One region of the Halomonas terrestris genome, then DNA from elsewhere that is predicted to be linked to it. Evidence: predicted binding sites of a transcription regulator. Region 1 holds the regulator's gene; the other holds the start of a gene.

Region 1 (3,652 bases):
TCCTCCTGAGGCCAGCGCGATCCGGGGCATTCCGTCGCCAGCCGGCGGCGGCAGTGGTAGGATAGGCTCCCGTCATTTCCCAGCCGCTCTGGCAGTGCCCCGACCATGCAAGATGCCGTGATCTTCGATCCCAGCCCCGCTGACGCCTCCGTCACGGATGGCGATACCCCCCCTCTCGACGCCCTCGACGCGAAGGGCAGGCGCGAGTTCAACAAGCTGCAGAAGCGGCTGCGGCGCCAGGTGGGCAATGCGATCATCGACTACGGGATGATCCATGAGGGCGACCGCGTGATGGTCTGCCTGTCGGGCGGCAAGGACAGCTACACCATGCTCGAGATCCTGCGCAGCCTGCAGCGCAACGCGCCGGTCAACTTCTCCCTGGTGGCGGTCAACCTCGACCAGAAGCAGCCCGGCTTCCCCGAGCATGTACTGCCGGAGTACCTGGACGAGCTGGGCGTCGAGTACCATATCCTGGAGCGGGACACCTACTCGGTGGTGAAGGAGAAGACCCCCGAGGGCAAGACCACCTGTGCGCTCTGCTCGCGGCTGCGGCGTGGTTCCCTCTACGGCTTCGCCGAGGAGATCGGCGCCACCAAGATCGCCCTGGGCCACCACCGCGAGGACATCCTCGAGACGCTGTTCCTCAACATGTTCTTCGGCGGCAGCCTCAAGGCGATGCCTCCCAAGCTGCTCTCCGACGATGGCCGGAACATCGTCATCCGCCCCCTGGCCTACTGCCGGGAGGCGGACATCGCCGAGTTCTCGAGGCTGATGGCCTTCCCCATCATTCCCTGCAACCTGTGCGGCTCCCAGCCCAACCTGCAGCGCCAGGTGGTCAAGGAGATGCTCGCCGAGTGGGAAGAGAAGCACCCCGGGCGCCTGGAAAACATGTTCAGGGCGGTGACCAACGTGGCGCCCTCCCAGCTCGCCGACCGCGAGCTGTTCGACTTCGCCGGCCTGGAGGAGAAGCAGGCCCGGATGCAGGCCGACCGGATCGATATCCTCAACGAGTAGCCGTAAGCCTTAAGCGTTAAGCCATAAGAAAACCCCACTGCCCTCGAGAGCGTGGGGTTTTCTGTGTCGGAATATTGCCAGGCTGATCAACAGTTTGCAGCTGGGGCGCAGCGCTTCAGCGGGCGCCTTCCTCCTCGGCGACCCGGGCCAGGGCCTCGAGGTCGAGGATGTTCACTTCGCGGCCGGACACGGCCACCAGCCCCTGGGAATGGAAGCGGCCGAGGATACGGCTCACGGTCTCCACGGCCAGCCCCAGATAGTTGCCGATATCGGCCCGGGACATGGAGAGGCGGAAGCTGTAGGGGGAATAGCCGCGGCGGCGGAAGCGGTCGGAGAGGCCGGCGAAGAAGGTCGCCAGGCGCTGGTCGGCGGTCTTGCGCGACAGCAGCCGCATCATCCGGCGGTCGTCGCGCATCTCCTTGCTCATGCTGCGGTAGAGCTGCGCGCGCAGTTCCGGCAACTCCTCGGAGAGCATGTCGAGGCGGTCGAAGGGGATCTCGCAGACGGTAGTGGTCTCGAGCGCGACCACCGTGCCGGGGTAGCACTCCTCGTCGATGCCGTCGAGCCCCACCAGCTCGCTGGGCAGGTAGAAGTTGGTCAGCTGGTCCTCGCCGCTGCCCTCGGTGGTGACCTGCTTGAGGCTGCCCGAACGTACGGCAAAGACGCTGGTGAAGGCACTGTCCTGGCGGAACAGGGCCTCGCCTTTCTTCAGGGGAGCACGGCGCCGGATGATGGCATCGAACTGGTCCATGTCCTGGACCTCGAGTGCCAGCGGAAGGCAGAGCGAACTGAGGCTACAGGTCTGGCAGCGGGTCTCGTGCAGCAGGGAACGCCGCCTGCCGGGCGCGGTATCAGGCATGCTCTCCTCCGTGATGGTGAGTCTGCCACCATTATGGAGGATTAACGCCTGGCGGCAAAGCATCCCTTTGGAGGTAGGTCCGCACCTCGCGGGAGGCGTTCCTCACAGGATACGGGAGTATCCCGTTGCCTGCTGCTCGGGCAGATGGGCATCGAAGGCCATGGCGATGTGACGGATCAGCAGCCGGCCGATCGGCGTGACGAGCAGCCGAGGACCGGTGCGAACCACCAGGCCGTCCCTCTCGGCCGCTTCCAGCCGGACCAGTGCGTCTGCCAGCCAGGCCTCCGCGTCGACCCCGTAGGTCCTGCCCAGTGCCTCGAGATCGAGGGTCATGTCGCACATCAGGCGCTCGATGGCGTGACGCCGCAGGCGGTCATCGAATGTCAGGCGCCACCCGCGGGCGGTGGCCAGGTGGCCGGTATCCAGGGTCTCCTCGTAGCGGGCGAGGGCCCGGTGATTCTGGGCGTAGACATCATCGACCCGGCTGATCGCCGAGACGCCGAGCCCGACCAGGTCGCACTGGGCGTGGCTGGAGTAGCCCTGGAAGTTGCGCTGCAGGGTGCCCTGGCGCTGGGCCACGGCCAGGGTGTCATCGGGGCGGGCGAAGTGATCCATGCCGATGTGCACATAGCCGGCCGAGGTCAGCATCTCGATGGTGGTATACAGCATCGCCAGCTTCTCCTCGGGCCCGGGAAGCTGCTCGGCCGGGATGCGGCGCTGGGGCTTGAAGCGCTCGGGCATGTGGGCGTAGTTGAACACCGAGAGGCGGGCCGGGGCCATGGCGATCACCTGCTCGAGGGTCTCGGCGAAGCTGTCGCGGGTCTGCAGCGGGAGGCCATAGATCAGGTCGAGATTGAGCGAGCGGAAGCCCAGGCGGTCGGCCTCGTCGACCAGCGATTCGGTCAGCACCCGGGGCTGGATCCGGTTGACGGCGCGCTGAACCCTGAGGTCCAGGTCCTGGACCCCGAGGCTGATGCGGTTGAAGCCCAGTGCCTGCAGGTGGCGAAGGGTCAGGACATCGGCCTCCCGGGGATCGATCTCGATGGCATAGTCGCGCTCTCTCGAGCCCGAGAGCCCGAAACGGGCATCGAGGCGATCGAACAGGTCGCTCATCTGGTCGAGGGTGAGGAAGGTGGGGGTGCCGCCCCCCCAGTGCAGCTGCTGGACCTCCCGCGAGGTATCGAGATGGCGCGAGGTGAGGACCATTTCCCGGTCGAGGCGCGAAAGGTAGGGCTCGACCAGTCGCGTATCCCTGGTGATGATCCTGTTGCAGGCGCAGTAGAAGCAGGTCTGGCGGCAGAAGGGGACATGCACGTAGAGCGACAGCGCCCGGCCATTGTCGTTGCTGCGCTCGAGGGCCGTGGTGAAGTCCTCGGCGGTGAAGGCTTCATGGAAGCTGGGAGTCGCGGGATAGGAGGTGTAACGCGGCCCGGTGGTGTCATGGCGGCGCAGCAGTGCCGTGTCCCAGGCGAACCCCCCTCGGTTCTCGCGCGTCGCATGAGCGGACATGACGGCACTCCGGATCGTGGATGTGGCTTCATGTTAGCGGGGGCTCGCCATGCCCGTGTTGAGCTGGGTCAAGCGAGGTCGAGTTCCTCGCGGCACTCAGGCATGGCCGGTGCCGGGCAGCAGGGTCCAGAGTTGCCAGAGGGCGAAGGCGATGATCGAGAGCGCGGCCAGGGTGCGGGTGGCTGGGTGGCGGATCAGGCCGCCGAGCTGGCGGGCCGCCAGCCCGGTGGCCAGCAGGGCCGGCAGGGTGCCCAGGCCGAAGGCGCCCAT
Region 2 (3,652 bases), on a different contig from region 1:
CGAGACGCCCAAGCCGCTGTCGGTCTACGTGCATATCCCCTTCTGCAAGAGCCTCTGCTACTACTGCGCCTGCAACAAGATCATCACCCACAATACCGAGCGGGCCGCCGAGTACCTCGAGTGGCTCAAGCAGGAGATCCGCGTGCAGGGTGCGCTGTTCGACGAGAGCCGCCGCATGACCCAGCTGCACCTGGGCGGCGGCACGCCCACCTACCTGAGCAACGCCCAGCTCGGCGAGCTGATGGCGGCGCTGGACGAGGCGTTTCACTTCGCCCCACCCGCCGAGCGCGAGTTCTCCCTGGAGGTGGACCCGCGCACCGTGACGCCCGGGCAGATCCACGAGCTCCATGACCTGGGCTTCAATCGCCTGAGCTTCGGCGTCCAGGACTTCGATGAGGATGTCCAGCAGGCCGTCAACCGGGTCCAGAGCGAGGAGCAGGTGGTGGCACTGGTCGAGGCGGCCCGCGAGGCCGGCTTCCAGTCGGTCAGCGTCGACCTGATCTACGGCCTGCCGCTGCAGACCGTGGCCAGCTTCGACGCCACCCTGGACAAGATCATCGCCCTGCGGCCCGATCGTATCGCCGCCTACAGCTACGCCCACCTGCCGGAGCTGTTCAAGGCCCAGCGACTGATCCGCCCCGAGGACATGCCGCCGCCGGAGCGCAAGCTGGAGCTGCTGGAGCTCACCATTCGCCGGCTGTCCGAGGCGGGCTATGTCTACATCGGCATGGACCACTTCGCCCTGCCCGACGACGAGCTCTCCCTGGCTCGCGAGAACGGCACCCTGCAGCGCAACTTCCAGGGCTACTCCACCCACGCCGACTGCGACTTGATCGGCCTGGGCATCACCTCCATCGGCAAGGTCGGCGACACCTACAGCCAGAACGTCAAGGAGACCGCCCAGTACCAGCACCGCCTGGAGGCGGGGCGCCTGCCGGTGTTCCGGGGCTACCGGCTCAGCGACGATGACCGCCTGCGTCGTGACGTGATCAACGCCCTGATGTGCCACGGCCGCATCGACTTCGCCGCCATCGAGGCCGCCCACGGCATCGACTTCCGGGACACCTTCGCCGATGCCCTCGAGGCGCTCGAGGAGATGGCCGCGGATGGCCTGCTGGCGATCCGCGAGGGCGAGATCGAGGTGCTGCCCGCCGGCCGGCTGATGATGCGCAACGCCGCCATGGCCTTCGACGCCTACCTGAGCCACGGCCCGGGGCGCTATTCGCGGACGGTCTGATTCCGCCGGCGCTCGACCTGCTCGATCCAGGCGCCGCGACGGAGGAGGCGCTGCCAGCGTTGAATGGCCTGCCGCCGCGCGGCATCTGGTCCCGGGCAACCTGCGCAAGCGGGTCATCGAGCGCCGGGGAAGGGAGTAGACGGCCTAGCGTTGATGGTCAAATTTCACGACATCTTGTGCTTGATACTGTCGAATGGTCTATATATGGTACGCAGCCGTGTCGGGCGGTCGTGCCGGGCGGGGCTTGACGCATGTCAGTGCGAATGTCTTTCATGAGGCCTAGGATGAGCGGTTCAGCGGCCTCGGCCGCATCGTCATCAGGAGCATCAGCATGTCCTTGCCTTTCCCGTCACTGCCCCTGCCGTCCCCCCCGTCCCCGGCCCGCCTGATCCGTGCCATCGATCCGCGGGTACCGGTGGGCGTCAAGCGCCGACTGGTGGCGCCGCTGCTCAACCGCACCTTCGCCGAGCCCCTGGCCGAGGGGGAGTTCGACGCCCTGGACGGGCGCCGCATCACCCTGGCCATCGAGGACCTGGGCATGGCGCTGACCCTCACCCTCGAGGACGAGCGCCTGACGGTGTGTGCCGAGCCCGGCGAGGCCACCATCCGCGGCGGCTGGCGCGAGTTCCTCTGCCTGGCCACCCGCCGCGAGGACCCCGACGCGCTGTTCTTCCAGCGCCGCCTGCTGATCGAGGGCGACACCGAACTGGGGCTGATGGTCAAGAACCTCCTCGACGGTCGCGAGGAGGGGCTGGCCCAGGGCCCCCTCGGCGAGCTGCTGGTCCGCCTGGAGCGGCTGGCTCGCCGCGATACCTGACCCAACCCGATAATTGCCACAGCTCCGGAGACCCGCCGAATGAGCACTTCCACCAAGGCCGTCAAGTCATCCAACGAGGTGCCCCTGCAGGCCCCCTCCCGCGACATCTGGGATGCCAAGTACCGCCTCAAGGACCGCCACGGGCGGCCCGTGGACAAGGACGTCTCCGCCACCTGGGAGCGGGTGGCCCGCGCCCTGGCGGCGGTGGAAGGCGACAAGGCCGACGAGTGGCTGCCGAAGTTCCGCTGGGCCCTGGAGAACGGCGCCATCCCCGCCGGGCGGATCATGTCCAACGCCGGTGCCGAGGCCTACAAGCCGGCGGTGAGCCTGATCAACTGCACGGTGTCGCGCACCATCCGCGATTCCATGCACGACATCCTCGACAGCGTCGTGGATGCCGGCATGACCCTCAAGGCGGGCTGCGGCATCGGCTACGAGTTCTCCACCCTGCGCCACAAGGGCGCCTTCGTGTTCGGCGCCGGCGCCGGCACCAACGGCCCCCTGGCGTTCATGGATATCTACGACAAGATGTGCTTCACGGTGGCTTCGGCGGGCGGTCGTCGCGGCGCCCAGATGGGCACCTTCGACGTCGGCCATCCCGACGTACGCGCCTTCATCGAGGCCAAGCGCGAGGCGGGCCGCCTGCGCCAGTTCAACCTCAGCCTGCTGATCACCGACGAGTTCATGGAGGCGGTGAAGAACGACGCCGACTGGCCGCTGGCCTTCCCGCTCCACGCCGGCGAGAAGGAGGACGTGGGGGCCGAGGAGCTGATCTACCGCGACTGGCCGGTGATCGAGGAGGGCTACACCGTCGACGCCGAGGGTCGCGTGGCCTGCCGCATCGTCGAGGTGATCAAGGCCCGCGAGCTGTGGGACACCATCATGCGTTCCACCTACGACTTCGCCGAGCCGGGCTTCATCCTGATCGACCAGGTCAACCGCATGAACAACAACTGGTTCTGCGAGGAGATCCGCGCCACCAACCCCTGCGGCGAGCAGCCGCTGCCGCCGGAGGGCGCCTGCCTGCTCGGCTCGGTGAACCTGACCCGCTTCGTCATCGACCCCTTCGGCAAGAAGCCGCGCTTCGACTGGGAGCGCTACCGCCAGGTGGTGGCGATCTTCACCCGCATGCTCGACAACGTGGTGGAGATCAGTGGCCTGCCGCTGGAAGGCCAGCGCCGCGAGATCGAGGCCAAGCGCCGCCACGGCATGGGCTTCCTGGGCCTGGGCTCCACCCTGACCATGCTCAAGATCCCCTACGGGTCGCCGGAGTCGCTGGCCTTCACCGAGGAGGTGAGCCGCAACCTGGCCGTCGAGGGCTGGAAGCAGGCCCTCGAGCTCTCCCGCGAGAAGGGCGTGGCGCCGGCACTGGCCGAGGACTACGAGATCACCCCGCGGATGATGCGCGAGCGCCCCGAGCTCAAGCAGGATGGCTACGAGGTCGGCGACAAGGTGCCCGGTCGCATCCTGCACGCCCGCTACAGCCGCTACATGCAGAAGGTCGCCGAGGTGGAGCCGGAGCTGGTCGCGGCGCTCGCCGAGCACGGCGCGCGCTTCACCCACCACAGCTCCATCGCACCCACCGGCACCATCTCGCT

Evidence for each region. The regulator FNR, encoded in region 1, switches genes on or off when oxygen is low (the NO sensors DNR and NnrR bind a similar motif). The targets are predictions, from matches to a motif close to TTGATNTANATCAA.
Region 2: the regulator FNR is predicted to act here: its motif matches at 1,482-1,495, upstream of ubiT (ubiquinone anaerobic biosynthesis accessory factor UbiT).

What each region holds. Positions count from the first base shown of each region.
Region 1 covers NZ_JBMHFZ010000012.1:38,993-42,644, forward strand. Annotated here, with positions in the region: gene ACOMD9_RS12550 (3'-5' exonuclease) at 1-9, shown strand, start outside; gene ttcA (tRNA 2-thiocytidine(32) synthetase TtcA) at 106-1,014, shown strand; gene fnr (fumarate/nitrate reduction transcriptional regulator Fnr) at 1,130-1,873, opposite strand; gene hemN (oxygen-independent coproporphyrinogen III oxidase) at 1,976-3,382, opposite strand; gene ACOMD9_RS12570 (sulfite exporter TauE/SafE family protein) at 3,479-3,652, opposite strand, start outside.
Region 2 covers NZ_JBMHFZ010000001.1:357,596-361,247, forward strand. Annotated here, with positions in the region: gene hemN (oxygen-independent coproporphyrinogen III oxidase) at 1-1,237, shown strand, start outside; gene ubiT (ubiquinone anaerobic biosynthesis accessory factor UbiT) at 1,569-2,054, shown strand; gene ACOMD9_RS01710 (adenosylcobalamin-dependent ribonucleoside-diphosphate reductase) at 2,094-3,652, shown strand, end outside.